2 regions of the Roseateles sp. GW821-FHT03B02 genome follow, and region 1 is predicted to be linked to the other one. Evidence: predicted binding sites of a transcription regulator. Region 1 holds the regulator's gene; the other holds the start of a gene.
What was found. Region 1 encodes NrdR, which represses ribonucleotide reductase genes. Its sites were predicted from a motif close to CACNANATNTNGTG; they were not measured.

Region 1 (7,756 bases):
CATGGGCATGAGCCTGGCCGAAGGCGGCCACCTGACCCACGGCATGGCGCTGAACATGAGCGGCAAGTGGTTCAACGTCATCTCCTATGGCCTTAACGCCAAGGAAGAGATCGACTACGACGCCATGGAAGCCCTGGCCCGCGAAAAGAAGCCCAAGCTCATCATCGCCGGTGCCTCCGCCTACTCCCTGCGCATCGACTTCGAGCGCTTCGGCAAGATCGCCAAGGAGATCGGCGCCTACTTCATGGTCGACATGGCCCACTACGCCGGCCTGATCGCCGCGGGTGTCTACCCCAACCCCCTGCCCCACGCCGACGTCGTCACGTCCACCACGCACAAGAGCCTGCGTGGCCCGCGCGGCGGCATCATCCTGACGAACAAGGAAGACATCGCCAAGAAGATCAACTCGGCCATCTTCCCCGGCATCCAGGGCGGCCCGCTGATGCACGTCATCGCCGGCAAGGCCGTCGCCTTCAAGGAAGCGCTGACGCCCGAGTTCAAGGCCTACCAGGCCCAGGTCGTCAAGAACGCCAAGGTGCTGGCCGAGACGCTGATCGAGCGCGGCCTGCGCATCGTCTCCGGTGGCACCGAGAGCCACGTCATGCTGGTGGACCTTCGCCCCAAGAACCTGACCGGCAAGGAAGCCGAGGCCATCCTGGGCGCCGCCCACATGACCTGCAACAAGAACGGCATCCCCAACGACCCGCAAAAGCCCATGGTCACCAGCGGTATCCGCCTGGGCACGCCTGCGATGACGACGCGCGGCTTCAAGGAGGAGCAGGTCCGCCAGACCGCCCACCTGATCGCCGATGTGCTGGACAAGCCGCACGACGAGGCCAACCTGGCTGCCGTGCGCGAGAAGGTCGCCGCGCTGACGGCTGCCTTCCCGGTCTACCGCGGTTAAGCCGCCGGCATGCGCTGCCCGTTCTGCTCTCACACTGAAACCCAGGTCGCCGAAACCCGGGAGTCGGACGAGGGCGACGTCGTCCGGCGCCGGCGCCGCTGCCTGTCATGCGACAAGCGCTTCACGACGTATGAACGGGCCGATATCGCCCTGCCCTCGGTCGTCAAGAAGGACGGGCGGCGCGCCGATTTCGACGCGTCCAAGCTGCGTGCCTCCATGCAGCTGGCTCTGCGCAAGCGGCCGGTCAGCGTCGAGCAGATCGACGCGGCCATCAACCGCATCGAGGAGAAGCTGCTCGCCAGCGGTGCGCGCGAGATCGCGTCGACCCGGCTGGGCGAGCTGGTCATGCGGGAGCTCAAGCGGATCGACAAGGTGGCCTACGTGCGCTTCGCGTCCGTCTACCGCAGCTTCGAGGACGTCGACGAGTTCCGGCAGCTGATCCGGGAGATCTGATCCGGGTTGACCCTGTCCCCCTTCAAGGGGAAGCGAGGGGATGCGCCTCCCGCCATCCCCCCCTCGATCCGCCCTAAGGGGGAAAGACGCGGCGAGGGCCGCTTTCTAGCGTTCGTTCACTCGCAACGAACCCAGGGAAGCACCATGAACCGCATCGCCAAAGGCCCCGCCGCAGCAGCCGTGGTTTCACCCTCGTCGAACTCTGCACCGGCATCGGCATCTGTGCCGCCCTGCTCGGGCAGGCGGTGCCCGCCATGGGGAAGCTGCGCCAGGAGCAGAAGCTCCGCGGCAGCGCGGAAGCCCTCGCCACGGATCTGCGTTTTGCTCGCAGCGAGGCTGCACGGCTGGGCGATTCGGTCTTCTTCCGCGTCAGCGGCAAGGGCGCCGGCGCCTGCGATGTGCTGCACGCGGGCACCCGGAACGACTTCGATTGCACGGGCGGCCAGACCGTTTGCAAGAATCTCGGCAGCCAGCTCATCAAGGCCGAGTGGCTACCCAGCAGCCAGCGGTGCAGATCAGCAGCAATGCCGAGACCCTTGAGTTCCAGCATCGCCAAGCCCTGGTGACGCAGACGGGCAGTATCGAACTGCGCCTGGGCGACGGCACGGCGATCCGACAAGTCGTCGCCATCACCGGTCGCGTGCGCAGCTGCTATGTCGGCAGCAAGGTGGCCAGCATGCCCAAGTGCGCCTGATCCCCTCATTCATGGTGGTTGCCGACCGGCGGCACAACTCAGGGGACGAGCGGTATGCGTGCCGACCGCCTGCCAGGGGGGGCTGCCGAGAATCCGCGCATGCGCACCTTTCACCGCTCCCGAAGCCAAGGCTTCACGTTGATCGAGCTGATGGTTGCGCTCGCCATTGCCGGCGTCCTCGCCGCGATCGCCTATCCGGCCTACACCTCCCACCTCCAGCGTGGTCGGCGGGCCGATGCCCTGGCCGCATTGACGGCCGTCATGCAGGCCCAGGAGCGCTATCGCAGCAACGTCAGCAACTATGCGTCGACGCTGACCGACCTGAACAATCTCAACGTTGCCCAGATCACGCCGTATTACCAGATCTCCCTGAGCGGCGTGGGTTCGCCGCCGAGCTTCAATATTGGTTACATCGCCACGGCAACGCCGGTATCCGGCGCCAAGCAGGCCGCTGACAGGGCCTGCAAGACTTTTACCGTGACCTTGAGAGGTGCGATGCCCGCCTACACGGCCACGGGGGATCCGGAAGGCACCGGCACCGACCGCGACACGTCTGCCATCTGCTGGCCGAAATGATCATGAAAAAGCGTTTTCATGCGTTGTCCGCGCGCCTAGCCGGCCTGACCCTGGTGGAAATTCTGGTCGGGCTGGGCGTGCTGTCCATCCTGCTGGCAGTCGCCGCGCCTTCGATGGCCGACTTGATGGAAAGGCGCCGCGTCGTCGCTGCAGCCGACGAGGTTGCCAGCATCCTGAGCTATGCCAAGGCGGAAACCAACGCCACCAATTCCCTGCTGTTCGTTCGCTTTGACCCCGATCCGAACAACACGATGAGTTGCGCGGCCGTCACGACGTCGTCCGGCTTCAACAGCCGATGCAAGTGCTACTACGCGGCGAGCAATATCTGCCCTGGCAGCAGCACCAAGATGCTGCGCCTGTTCCAACTGCCGCTGGATCACGTGAAATTCAGTTCGGCGGCGACAACCTGGGCCGGCACGGCCAATCAGCTCAGGTTTTCCCGCGACCAGATGGGCATCGCCACCGAGGGGTTCCGCGTCAACGTGGTGGGCCAGAGAAAGGGGTACACCTTGCGCGTGGAGGTGAATACCGCCGGGCGGATCAAGATCTGCTCGCCGAACAGTGACATGAGCGGGTATGTGACATGCGCCTGAACCTCCGCACATCCCGTCGTCCCTCGTGCAGCCGCGAGCGTGGCCTGGGGCTGGTCGAGCTGATGGTGGGCATCACCGTCGGCCTGATCGTCACCGCCGGTGCGGCCGTGGTCGCGACACGGCAGATCACCGAGCACCGCCGCCTAATGCTGGAGGTACAGATCCAGCAGGATCTGCGCGTCGCGGCCGACCTGCTGCAGCAGGATCTGCGCCGCGCCGGCTATCGCGGCCTCCCGGCCAACGGTGTTTGGGAGCCGGAGCACAACGCGGGCACGGTTGCGGCAAAACCCGCGGCGTCGAGCCCGTACACCGAGCTGACGCAGACACAGGGCGGCAAGGACCTGTTCTACCGTTATGCGAAGGCGGCGGCCGGCACGTCCACCATGAACACCAGCAACGTCGTCGCGAACAACGAGCAATTCGGCATCCGCCTGAGCAACAAGACGCTGTATCTGCAGCTCGGCGTGGTCAACGGCCAGCCCAACTGGCAACCCATCACCGATCCGGACACGGTGCTGATCGATGACTTCATTCCGGTCATCGACTCCCAGCAGGTATCGCTGGCAGACCTTTGCAACTGCCCAGCCGGCAGTGTCTGCCCGACGCTGACGGTGAGGCGCGTGGATTTCACGATCAAGGCCATTTCAAAGTCCGACAGCAACGTCAAACGTACCCTGACGGTCAGCGAAAAGATTCGTGCTGACGACATCAGTGGGGCTTGCCCAACATGATCCGTCCGCTGAACACCCGCAAGCCGCTGGCGCAAAGAGGCGCGGCCACGCTCGTCGTGGTCATGATCCTTTTCCTCGTCATGGCCTTGCTCGCGGCCTACGCCAACCGCAGCCTGATGTTTGAGCAGCGCATCTCCGGCAGCTATTACCGGGCCAGCATGGCGCAGGAAATGGCCGAGGGCGGCCTGGAATGGGCCGTCGCCATGCTCAACGGCACGGGCATCGACGCCAACTGCCAACCGGTCAACAGCGGCGGAACGCGTTTCGTCGACAAATACCTCGCCGTGTCGGCCGCGGACCGCAGCGCGCAAAGCAAGAGCGCGGTTGCGACCAGCTTCGCCGTGGACTGCGTTCGCTCGAATGCCGGGCTGGTCTGCCGATGCCCGGCGCCCGACAACCGGACGACCCAGCCCGCCACCGTCGTGGCCGGCAATCTCGTGCCGAGCGTCGGCATCGCCCTCGGCTCCGAGAGCCCGAATCCGCATTTCGGCAACTTCCTGGTCACGTCGCAAGGCTGTACCGACAGCAGTGCCGACAGCTGCACGACCGGCGCGGAGTCGCGCAGCCTCGGGGCCATCGCGACATCGACCCAGGTGGCATCCATCGCGTTCGTTCCTGCCGTGCCGTCGTCGCCGGCCAGCCCCCTGACCGTCAAGGGCGCGCTGACGACGTCGGGCAGCGGCGGCCTCGGCCTGCACAACACCGATCCGGCCTCCGTCGGCACGCTGGTGGTGTCCGGCGAGGCGCCCCCCGCTCTCATCGACAGCCGCATGGACAGCGTGCCGGGCACGCCGTCCAGCCAGGCACGGGTTTTCGACGACACCGGCCTGAAGAACATGACGACCGACGCGTTCTTCCGGCTCTACATGGGCATGGCCGCCAGTCGTTACAGGAACCACCCGTCGCTGCGCGTCGTCAACTGCGCCGCGGGTGATTGCGGCCCTGCGCTGCAGAACGCCTACAACGCCGGCAGCCGCATCCTCTGGGTCGAAGGCGCCATGACCGTCAGCACCAACGTCGTCGTCGGTGCCGTCAACGACCCGCCCCTGATCGTCGTGAACGGCGCCGTCACACTGACCGGGCCCATGCAGATCAACGGCATGCTGGTGGCGCTGGGCGATCTGGACTGGACCAACACCGGCGGGTTGACGTCGTTGATCACCGGCATGGTGCTGGTCCAGGGCAACATGACTGCGACGGGCAACATGGACATCCAGTACCTTCAATCCGTCGCAAACCAGCTCCGCAATCGTCAGGGCAGCTATGTGCGGGTTTCCGGCGGCTGGATCGACGGCGTCAGCTTCTGACCGAGGTTCGCCGATGCCCAAGCTGCTCCCTCCCCCACTCCTCCGCGCTGCCTCGGTGCGCCAGCGCGGCGTCACCCTCATCGAAGCCCTGGTGGCCTTGCTGGTGATGTCTTTCGGCATGCTGGCCCTCGTGGGCCTGATGAGCAACCTGCGCTTTGGTGCCGACCTGGCCAAGCAGCGCAGCGAGGCCATGCGCATCGCCCGCGCGGAGATCGCCACTTTGCGGGCCTACTCCGAACTATCGCGTGGCGCCGGTACGCCGGCCACGGCCAAGGTCTACGGCGAGATCACCAACCAGACCCAACCCACTGCGAGGACGCCCGCCGACTCCAACACGACGTATAACGTGCAGCGCTTGGTCAGCCCGCTGGCCTCCGGCGGCCAGGGCGTGACCGTCCGCGTGTCGGTGAGCTGGAATGACCGTGCGGGCGATCCGCAGTTCATCAATCTGGACACCGTCATCGCCGCCGTGGACCCGGTTTTCAGCGCGGTCGTGGGCTTCACGCCCCAGGCCGGCGCCGTCACACTGCCGTCGGCGCGCAACCCGGTCATCCCCGAGGGGGCCAAGCAGCTGGACAAGAACAACAGCGCCTTCCGCCCCAGCAGCCTGGGCAGCGTGGTCTGGGTCTTCAACAACCTGACCGGCGTCATCGTCGGCAAATGCTCGATTCCCGCCGGCACACCGGTGTCCTCGCTGACCGCGGCGGACGTGGCCAGCTGCAACAACAACACCGTCGGCTACCTGCTGCGGGGCACCATCAGCTTCTCGAACTCGAACCCGGCCAATCCCGCGGCCCCCGAGGCAAGTGCCATCCCGCTCGGGCTGGACATCGTTGCAGGCAACTATGTGCTGCCCCGTCTCGACGCCAACGGCACCCCGCTCAAGGATGCCTACGGCAACATCCTCACTGACGGCTACACCGCCACGGCGCCGAGCTTTGATTGCTTCAACGACTCGCCCGGCAGCGCGCCCAGCGCTCAGCCCTTCGTCAACTACTACTGCATCGTCTACCCCACGGGCACGCCGCCGACATGGTCCGGCAAGCTCGTGCTGACCGGTTTCAGCACCGGCACGACAGCGTCGGACTACCGTGTCTGCCGCTACAGCGCCGACTACGACGGCAGTGGCGACGCCTACACGCCGGACAAGAAATCGCTGGAGAACTTCGAGCACCCGGCCGTCTATGGCAAGGTCATAGGTTCCCTGGCGCGCCAGAATTTCCTGGTGGTGCGTGGCGACCTCAGCTGCCCCACCGCGCCCGCCGTCGATGCGGCGAACGGTATCTTTGCAAACTACTCCACCGTCCAGCTGCAGCCCTGACCGCTGGCTAGACTGGCGGCATGAATCCGTCGGACATCACTGCTGCGCTGCAGCGCGCGCTGACCCTGGCCGAGCAGGCCGTGGGGCTGAGCGACCCCAACCCGCGCGTCGGCTGCGTCATCCTGTCGCCTGATGGCCGAGAGCTGGGCGCGGGGCACACCCAGGCGGCGGGGCAGGCCCATGCCGAAGTGATGGCGCTGCGCGAAGCTGCCGCCCGCGGCCATGACGTCCGCGGCGCCACGGCCGTTGTCACGCTGGAACCCTGCTCCCACCACGGCCGTACGCCGCCCTGCTGCGACGCGCTCATCGGCGCCGGCATTGCATGCGTCATCGCCGCCATCCAGGACCCCAACCCCCAGGTGGCCGGCCAGGGCCTGGCGCGGCTGAAGGCCGCCGGCATCCAGGTCGAGCTGGCCGGTGCGGCCATCGCCGACGCGGCACGCGAACTCAACATCGGCTTCTTCTCGCGCATGCAGCGCGGCCGCCCCTTCGTGCGGCTCAAGTCAGCCATCTCCCTTGACGGCCGCACCGCCCTGCCCGATGGACACAGCCAGTGGATCACCGGCGAGCCGGCCCGCACGGACGGTCATGCCTGGCGGCGGCGTGCCGGTGCCGTGCTGACGGGCATCGGCACCGTGCTGGCGGACGACCCGCGCCTGGACGTGCGCCTCGTGCCGGCTACAAGGCAACCCCTGCGCATCGTGCTCGACCCTCGGGGCCGCATGCCTGCTGGGGCCCGCATCCTGCAGCCGCCCGGCGAGGCCCGCGTCATCGGCCCGGGCCGCGCCGACCTTCCCGCCCTGCTCGCCGACCTCGGCACCCAGGGCATCAACGAGCTTCACGTCGAAGCCGGCCCGACGCTGTCCGGCGCTTTTCTCGACGCCGGCCTCGTCGACGAACTGCTCGTCTACCAGGCGCCGGTGCTGATTGGCGAGGGGCGTCCGCTGGCGACACTGGCTGCGCTGGACGATCTCGGCAGCGCCCGCCGCTGGCGGCTTGTCGAAGCCACACCCGTCGGCCAGGATCTGCGCCTTCGCCTTCGCCTGCGCCCAACCTAGGGTCGCCACCTACAATCGCCGGCTATGCCCATCTCCCCCATCCCCGAGCTGGTCGCCGAGCTGGCCGCCGGCCGCATGGTCATCCTGGTTGACGAGGAAGACCGCGAGAACGAGGGCGA
Region 2 (7,756 bases), on a different contig from region 1:
TTGAAAAGCTTGAGCTCGCCGCTGTCCGCCTTGCGCTCATACCCCACATAGGCCTCCTCGAAGGCCTTGCCGAACTTGTCATGCAGATCCGGGCAGGTGGAGGGGCTGAACAGCGTCCAGTCGCCGCCTTCCAGCACGCGCTTCATGAACAGGTCGGGAATCCAGTTCGCCGTGTTCATGTCATGGGTGCGGCGGCGGTCGTCGCCGGTGTTCTTGCGCAGGTCCAGGAACTCTTCGATATCCAGGTGCCAGCTTTCCAGGTAGGCGCAGACGGCGCCCTTGCGCTTGCCGCCCTGGTTCACGGCCACGGCCGTGTCGTTGACGACCTTCAGGAAGGGCACGACGCCCTGCGACTTGCCGTTGGTGCCCTTGATGTGCGAGCCGAGCGCGCGCACCGGGGTCCAGTCGTTGCCCAGGCCGCCGGCAAACTTGCTCAGCAGCGCGTTTTCCTTCAGCGCCTCGTAGATGCCGTCCAGGTCGTCGGACACGGTCGTCAGGTAGCAGGACGACAGCTGCGAGCGGCGCGTGCCGGCGTTGAACAGCGTCGGCGTGGAGCTCATGAAGTCGAAGCTCGACAGCACTTCGTAGAACTCGATGGCGCGGGCCTCGCGATCGATCTCGCCCAGGGCCAGGCCCATGGCCACGCGCATGAAGAAGGCCTGCGGCATCTCGATGCGCACGTCTTCGATGTGCAGGAAGTAGCGGTCGTACAGGGTCTGCAGGCCCAGGTAGTCGAACTGCAGGTCGCGCTCGGCCTTCAGCGCTGCGCCCAGCCTGGCCAGATCGTACTGACCCAGCTTCTCGTCGAGCAGCTCGGCCTTGATGCCCTTCTTGATGTAGCCGGGGAAGTACTCGGCATAACGCGCCTGCATCTCGGCCTGCGTGACCTCGCCGCCAATGATCTCGCGGCGGATGGTGTGCAGCAGCAGGCGGGCGGTGGCGCGGCTGTAGCCCGGGTCCTTCTCGATCAGCGTGCGCGCGGCCAGGATGGCAGCCTTGTAGACCTCGTCGATGGCGACGCCGTCGTACAGGTTGCGCTGGGTCTCGGCGAGCACGGGCTCGGGCTTCACGTCGGCGCCCAGGTTCTCGCAGGCCGAGGCGATCAGCGACTTCAGCGCGCCGAGGTCCAGCGGGCGGCGCTCGCCGCCGTCCACCACCATCAGCTGCGGCTCGGCGGCGCGGGCGGCTTCGCCTTGGGCGGCGCGCTCCTGCGCGCGGCGCTCGCGGTACAGCACATAGGCGCGGGCGACTTCATGGTGACCGCTGCGCATCAGGCCCAGCTCGACCTGGTCCTGCACGTCTTCGATGTGGAAGGTGCCGCCGCTCGGGCGCGACCGCAGCAGCGCGCGCACGACGTTCTGGGTCAGCTGCTCGACCGTCTCGCGCACGCTGGCCGAGGCCGCGCCGCTGGTGCCGTGCACAGCCAGGAAGGCCTTCATCAGCGCGACGGCGATCTTGCTCGGCTCGAACGAAACCACGGCGCCGTTGCGGCGAATGATCTGGTAAGCCTGGTAGGTCGTCAGCGTCGGGGCGGTGGGGGCTTGTGCGTCGGATCCAAACGCAACCGGCGATACCGGGGAAAGCGAGGCGGCGGGGGCGGCCTGGCCCGTGGCGGCTTCTTGCAGCATGAGGGGATCCTTTATCGAGAAATGACGGGCAAATGCGCGGCAGCAACCCGGGTCCGGGTCGGCGCGTCGCGCGTTGGTTCAGTTGGGGTATTTCGTCCCTGCCGGTCCACTGCCAAGCCGGCATTCCGGCTTGGGCCTCGGGTGCATTGCCGCTGCGGCCTGGCCACAGCGAACAGCGATTCCGAGGGGATGGGCATGGGGGTCGACTGGGTCAGCAGGATAACACGAAGGGACACTATATCTATGGCCCTCGCCCCCCTCAAGCACTACCGCTAGTGTCAAACCCTGGCCGGCGCTTGACCGGAAAAGCAGCCGGTCGTGCACCTTGCCCCGATCAGATCGGGGCTTGTCCGCCACGGCCCGCATGGGCATTGGGCTAGCGGGCTGAAGCGGGCCGCCAGCCCGCGCCGTTGCTGCATTTCGGCGCGCAACACCCGCCGCCAATCAGTCCTCGTGACGGATTCAAGCAGGGCAAATCCCGAGAGGGATTTTTCTCGCCTCAGCTGTCGCCGGCCGAGATCGCCAGCCGTGCCATGCGGTAGCGGATCTGCCGCAGCGACAGCCCCAGGCTGGCCGCCGCCGCCGTGCGGTTGAAGCGGTGCAGCTCCAGCGCGCGCAGCAGGATGGCGCGCTCGACCTCGTCGAGATAACGCGCCAGATCGCTGGGCAGTTGCTCCGGCAGCGACAGCCCCTCGGCCACTGGTTCGGCGGCCACCGGCGTTTCCAGCGAGGCGAACTGCGATTCGCTGCGGCTCTCGTCCAGCAAGGTATCGGGCAGGCCGAGGTCGTCGGCGTCTATCCACTCGCCACCGGCCAGGGCCAGCGCGCGGTGCAGCAGGTTCTCCAGCTCGCGCACGTTGCCGGGGAAGGCGTAGCGCGACAAGGTCTGCAGCGCGGCAGCCGTCAGCCTCGGCGCAGGCGACACGCCGGCGTCCTGGGCGATGCGGGCCAGCACCCGGGTGCTGATCAACCCCAGGTCTTCCAGCCGCTCGCGCAGCGGCGGCACGCGGATCTGGATGACGTTGAGGCGGTAGAACAAGTCCTGGCGGAAGCGCCCGCCGGCCACCTCGGCGCCGAGATCCTTGTGCGTCGCACTGAGGATGCGCACATTGATGGGTGTCTCCGCAGTCGCCCCCACCGGGCGCACCGAACGCTCCTGGATGACCCGCAGCAGCTTGCTCTGCATGGCCAGCGGCAGGTCGCCGATTTCGTCCAGGAAGAGCGTGCCGCCGTCGGCCGCCTGGAAGAAGCCCTCGCGGTCCTCGTTGGCGCCGGTGAAGGCGCCCTTGCGGTAGCCGAAGAACTCCGCCTCCAGCAGGTTCTCGGGAATGGCGCCGCAATTCACCGCGACGAAGCGCTGCCCGGCGCGCGCGCCATGGTCATGGATGGCGCGCGCCACCAGCTCCTTCCCGGTGCCCGACTCGCCCTGCACCAACACCGGCGCCATGCTGCGCCCCACCTTGTCGATCAGCGAGCGCACGGCACGGATGGCCGGGGATTCGCCAACCAACCGCAGGGCCGAGGCCGGCGCCGCGACCTCCTCCTTCGCCACGGGCGCCGGCTCGGCCGCCACGCGCCCCAGCGCAGAGCCCACGACGAGGCGGAACTGGCGCAAATCCACCGGCTTGGTCAGGTAGTCGTAGGCGCCGGCCTTCAACGCCTCGACGGCGTTCTCGGCCGAGCCGAAGGCCGTGATGACGATGGCCTTCTCCGGCCGCCCGGCCTGCTCCAGCCAGCGCAGCAGCGACAGGCCCGAGCCGTCGGGCAGCTTCATGTCGGTGATGACCGCGCTGTAGGTTCCGGCCTGCAGATGGTCCAGCGCCTCGGCCACCGAGCCGGCGCTGTCGATCTCGTAGCCCTCGCGCAGCAGCGTCAGCTCGTAGAGCGTGCGCAGGTCGGGCTCGTCGTCGACGACCAGCAGGCGCGGGGGGGGGGCAGCAGAAGTCATGCGGATTGAGGGGTGCGCAGTCGAACGCTGAATTCGTTGGCGGCCGCCTCGGATGCACGGCGGTAGTCGATGGCGGCGCCGTGGCGCTCGCACAGTTCACGGCAAATATAGAGGCCCAAGCCCGAACCGCGGCTGCGCGTCGAGAAGAAGGGCTCGAACAGATGGCGCTCGATCTCGGGCGGCACCGGGGCGCCGACGCTGCGCACGACCAGGTCCAGCGCATCGCCCTGCCGGGCCAGCACGACCTGGATCGCGCCGGCGCCGGGGTCGGCATGCCGGTGTGCGTTGTCCAGCAGGTTGACGAGCACGCGGCGCAGGTGCTCAGCATCGAACAGCCCCATCAGGCCGGGCGAGGCGATCTGCAGCCGGAGGCGGCTCGCATCGCCGGCCACGATGTTGTTGACATAGGCCCAGTCCTCGCAGGCCTCCTGCACCAGGGCGCTGATATCCAGGGCCTGAGTGTCGGGCTGCACGCTGGGCGCCAGCTCGCTGACGTCGTCGACCAGTCGCTTGAGCCGCTGCACATTCGAGGCCACCATCTGGGTCAGCTGCTCGGCGCGCGTGCCGCCCACGTCCTCGGCCAGCAACGCATTGGCCTGCGCGATGGCCGCCAGAGGGTTGCGGATCTCGTGCGCGATGCCGGCCGACACCCGGCCCATCGCAGCCAGCTTCTCCTGGCGGGTGCGCGCCAGCAACTCGCGGTTGTCCTCGACGAAGAGCACGCACAGCTCCTCGCTGCCCTCGCGCTGGCGCGTGAAGCGCAGGCGCAGGCGCAGGCTGCGGCTGGCGCCACTGGCCAGGGGCAGCGCCACGTCCACCTCCGCACCCGCGCCGCCCGCGCCACCGGCATAGGCGCTTTCCAGCGCCAGCACCAGAGGCTGCCAGTCGGCCCGGCCGCGCAGCTGCCAGCTCAGCTCGCCGCTGGCTGCGCCAAGCAGTGCGCGCGAGGCCGGGTTCATCGCCCGCACCCGGCCACGCCGGTCGACGACGAGCACGCCCTCCTGCATCTCGTCGATGACCAGACGGTTCAGCAGCTCCTGCTGACGGGCCAGCGCCAGGCTGCCGCGCGCGGCCTTTTCCTCGCGCGCCAGCCGCGCACTCAGCTCGCCGGCCAGCAGGCTGACGGCGAACAGACCGCTGCCCACCAGGCCGGCCTGCGTCGTCTTCAGGCCCACGTCCGCGCCCGACAGCAACGACCAGCCCGCCGCACCCAGCAGGCCCAGCGTCGCCATCGCCGCTGTGGCCAGCGCCAGCAGGCGCGGGCTCAGCACGGCCGCCATCAGCACGGGCATCACGAACAAAGCACCGTAGTTCACGCCGCTGGGGTCCAGCGCATGCAGCACGCCGAACAGGATCAGGTCGACGCCGATGGCGCTCCACCAGTGGGGGCTGCTGATGCGAGCCAGGCTGCGCGCCGACGCGCCGCGGCGCAGCTGGGGCAGCAACCACAGCGCCACCGCGGCGGCTGCATAGGAGGCGCTCAGCCCCAGCGTCGACGAGGCCGGCGGCGTGGACAGGGCCGCCGCGATCAGCTGGGCCGCGATCAGCGCCAGGCCCAGCGCCGCGCGGGCGGCCAGGAAGGCGCGGTACAGGCGCTCGAAGCTGGCGCTGCTCTCGGCCGGCTCGGCCGGCGTGGACTCGACGAACCAGCTGCCCTCGCCGGCGAGGCTGCTCACGCTCAAGCCTGGCCCTGGCGGGCTTCGAAGCTGGCCCGATGCGCCGCGCTGCAGAACATGCCGCCCTTGCCCGGCAGCGCCTCGTCCGCCGGCAGATGCACGCCGCACTCTGCGCAGCGCGACATGGCCTGCGGCGCTGCCGGTGGCGCGGGCGCGCGCGATTCGGGCTCGCGCGGCCGGCCGCGCCGGGCACCCAGCACGAGGAAGAGGCCGCCCAGCAGCAACAGCAGCAACAGGTATTTCAAGCACCGACTCCGTTGACCGCCCGTTGCAGGATGACCTCCAGCACGAAGCGCGAGCCGGCATAGGACAGCAGCAGCAGGGCCGCACCGGCGTAGAGCCAGCGCGTGGCGCGTCGGCCGCGCCAGCCATAGATGCGCCGGCCCACCAGCAGGCCAGTCAGCACGAGCCAGCCCAGCACGGCCAGCAGGTTCTTGTGGTCCCACTTCCAGGTCGGCGTGAACCACCAGCCGAGGAAGATGGCCAGCGACAGCACACCCACGCCCGCGGCCACGAACTGGAAGGTCAGCCGCTCCAGCTGCAGCAGCGGCAGGCCGCCAGGCGTGGCCTGCTTCTGGCGCAGCCGCGTCTCGGCCCGATTCATCAGCGCGGCGTGCAGCACGGCCACGCCGAAGAGCCCGTAGGACGCCAAGCCCAGCACCCAGTGCAGGGGCGCCCAGGGCGAGGCGGCGGTCGGCCGGCTCTCGCCGGGAAAGCTCCAGGCCAGCAGCACGGCGGCGGCGGCCAGCCAAGCAAGCACGCGGCGCACGCTGTGCAACGGCAGGAAGCGGCTTTCCACCAGATAGACGGTCAGCACCAGCCAGGTCGTCATCGAGAGCGCCGGCGCAAACCCGAAGCGCGCTCCCGGCGTGGCCAGCCCATAGCCGCTGATGTCGATGTACAGGGCGACGAACTGCGCCGTCCAGGCCATGGCCATCGGCGGCACCGAGCGCAGCGGGCGGCGCACCACCACGTCGCCCTCGGCGGCGCGGGCGCGCAGCAGCCCGACCCACACATAGCCCAGCAAGGCCAACGCACTGGCAATGGCCAGCACCAGACCCGGCCCGAGGCCTTGCGCGCCGGCAGCAGCGTCTCCGAGGGGAGCGGGCGATAAACTCATGGCTGCAGTGTACTTTTGGGTTCCGCGCGTTCTGCCGGTCCAACCCTCCCCAACGATGGCTTCCAACCTCACCGACCGCCTGAGTCGCCTCGTGAAGACGATGCGCGGCCAGGCCCGCATCACCGAGAGCAATGTGCAGGACATGCTGCGCGAGGTGCGCATGGCCCTGCTGGAGGCCGACGTGGCCCTGCCGGTGGTGCGCGACTTCATCGCCCGCGTGAAGGAGAAGGCGCTCGGCCAGGAGGTCGTCGGCTCGCTGAATCCGGGCCAGGTTCTGGTCTCGGTCGTGCACAAGGAACTCGCCGCCACCATGGGTGAGGGCGTGGCCGACATCAACCTCGCCGCCCAGCCGCCCGCCGTCATCCTTATGGCCGGCCTGCAGGGCGCCGGCAAGACGACGACGACCGCCAAGCTCACCAAGCACCTAATCGAGAAGCGCAAGAAGAAGGTGTTGACGGTCTCCGCCGACGTCTACCGCCCCGCGGCCATCGAGCAGCTGAAGACGGTCACCCGGCAGGCCGGCGGCGAATGGTTCCCTTCCGAACCCAACCAGAAGCCGCGCGACATCGCCCTGGCCGCGCTGGACTACGCCAAGCGCCATTTCTTCGACGTGCTGCTGGTGGACACCGCTGGCCGCCTCGCCATCGACGAAGCGCTGATGGCCGAGATCAAGGAGCTGCACGCGACGCTGAACCCGGTCGAGACGCTGTTCGTCGTCGACGCCATGCAGGGCCAGGATGCGATCAACACGGCCAAGGCCTTCAAGGAAGCCCTGCCGCTGACCGGCGTCATCCTGACCAAGCTCGACGGCGACTCGCGCGGCGGCGCGGCGCTGTCGGTGCGCCAGATCACCGGCGCGCCGATCAAGTTCGCCGGTGTCTCGGAAAAGATCGACGGCCTGGAGGTCTTCGACGCCGACCGCCATGCCGGCCGCGTACTGGGCATGGGCGACATCGTCGCCCTGGTGGAACAGGTCACTCAGAGCGTGGACCTGGCCTCGGCCCAGGCCATGGCCGAGAAGCTGAAGAGCGGCAGCGGCTTCGACCTCAACGACTTCCTGCAGCAGATCGCCCAGATGAAGAAGATGGGCGGCCTCGGTGGCCTGATGGACAAGCTGCCGCAGAACATGATGGGCAACAAGCAGCCGGGCCAGGCCGACATGGACCGCGCTGAGCGCGACATGAAGCGCATGGAAGGCATCCTGCGCGCCATGACGGCCAAGGAACGCGCCCAGCCCGCGCTGCTGATGGACGGCAAGAGCAAGGCCAGCCGCAAGCGCCGCATCGCCGCGGGCGCCGGCGTGCAGATCCAGGACGTCAACCGTCTGCTGAACCAGTTCGACCAGATGCAGGGCATGATGAAGAAGATGAAGGGCGGCGGCCTC

Region 2: a site for NrdR is predicted at 1,862-1,875, ahead of AC07VX_RS00345 (ribonucleoside-diphosphate reductase subunit alpha). Genes of this name have one in related genera too.

Annotation. Positions count from the first base shown of each region.
Region 1 is NZ_JBWKUV010000002.1:520,398-528,153, forward strand. It holds gene glyA (serine hydroxymethyltransferase) at 1-904, shown strand, start outside; gene nrdR (transcriptional regulator NrdR) at 914-1,357, shown strand; gene AC07VX_RS08760 (hypothetical protein) at 1,474-1,764, opposite strand; gene AC07VX_RS08765 (hypothetical protein) at 1,702-1,923, shown strand; gene AC07VX_RS08770 (hypothetical protein) at 1,845-2,051, shown strand; gene AC07VX_RS08775 (type IV pilin protein) at 2,151-2,627, shown strand; gene AC07VX_RS08780 (pilus assembly FimT family protein) at 2,624-3,220, shown strand; gene AC07VX_RS08785 (PilW family protein) at 3,211-3,951, shown strand; gene AC07VX_RS08790 (pilus assembly PilX family protein) at 3,948-5,258, shown strand; gene AC07VX_RS08795 (prepilin-type N-terminal cleavage/methylation domain-containing protein) at 5,272-6,579, shown strand; gene ribD (bifunctional diaminohydroxyphosphoribosylaminopyrimidine deaminase/5-amino-6-(5-phosphoribosylamino)uracil reductase RibD) at 6,600-7,637, shown strand; gene ribBA (bifunctional 3,4-dihydroxy-2-butanone-4-phosphate synthase/GTP cyclohydrolase II) at 7,662-7,756, shown strand, end outside.
Region 2 is NZ_JBWKUV010000001.1:68,448-76,203, forward strand. It holds gene AC07VX_RS00345 (ribonucleoside-diphosphate reductase subunit alpha) at 1-1,625, opposite strand, end outside; gene AC07VX_RS00350 (sigma-54-dependent transcriptional regulator) at 2,128-3,576, opposite strand; gene AC07VX_RS00355 (sensor histidine kinase) at 3,573-5,252, opposite strand; gene AC07VX_RS00360 (PP0621 family protein) at 5,255-5,497, opposite strand; gene AC07VX_RS00365 (cytochrome C assembly family protein) at 5,494-6,372, opposite strand; gene ffh (signal recognition particle protein) at 6,428-7,756, shown strand, end outside.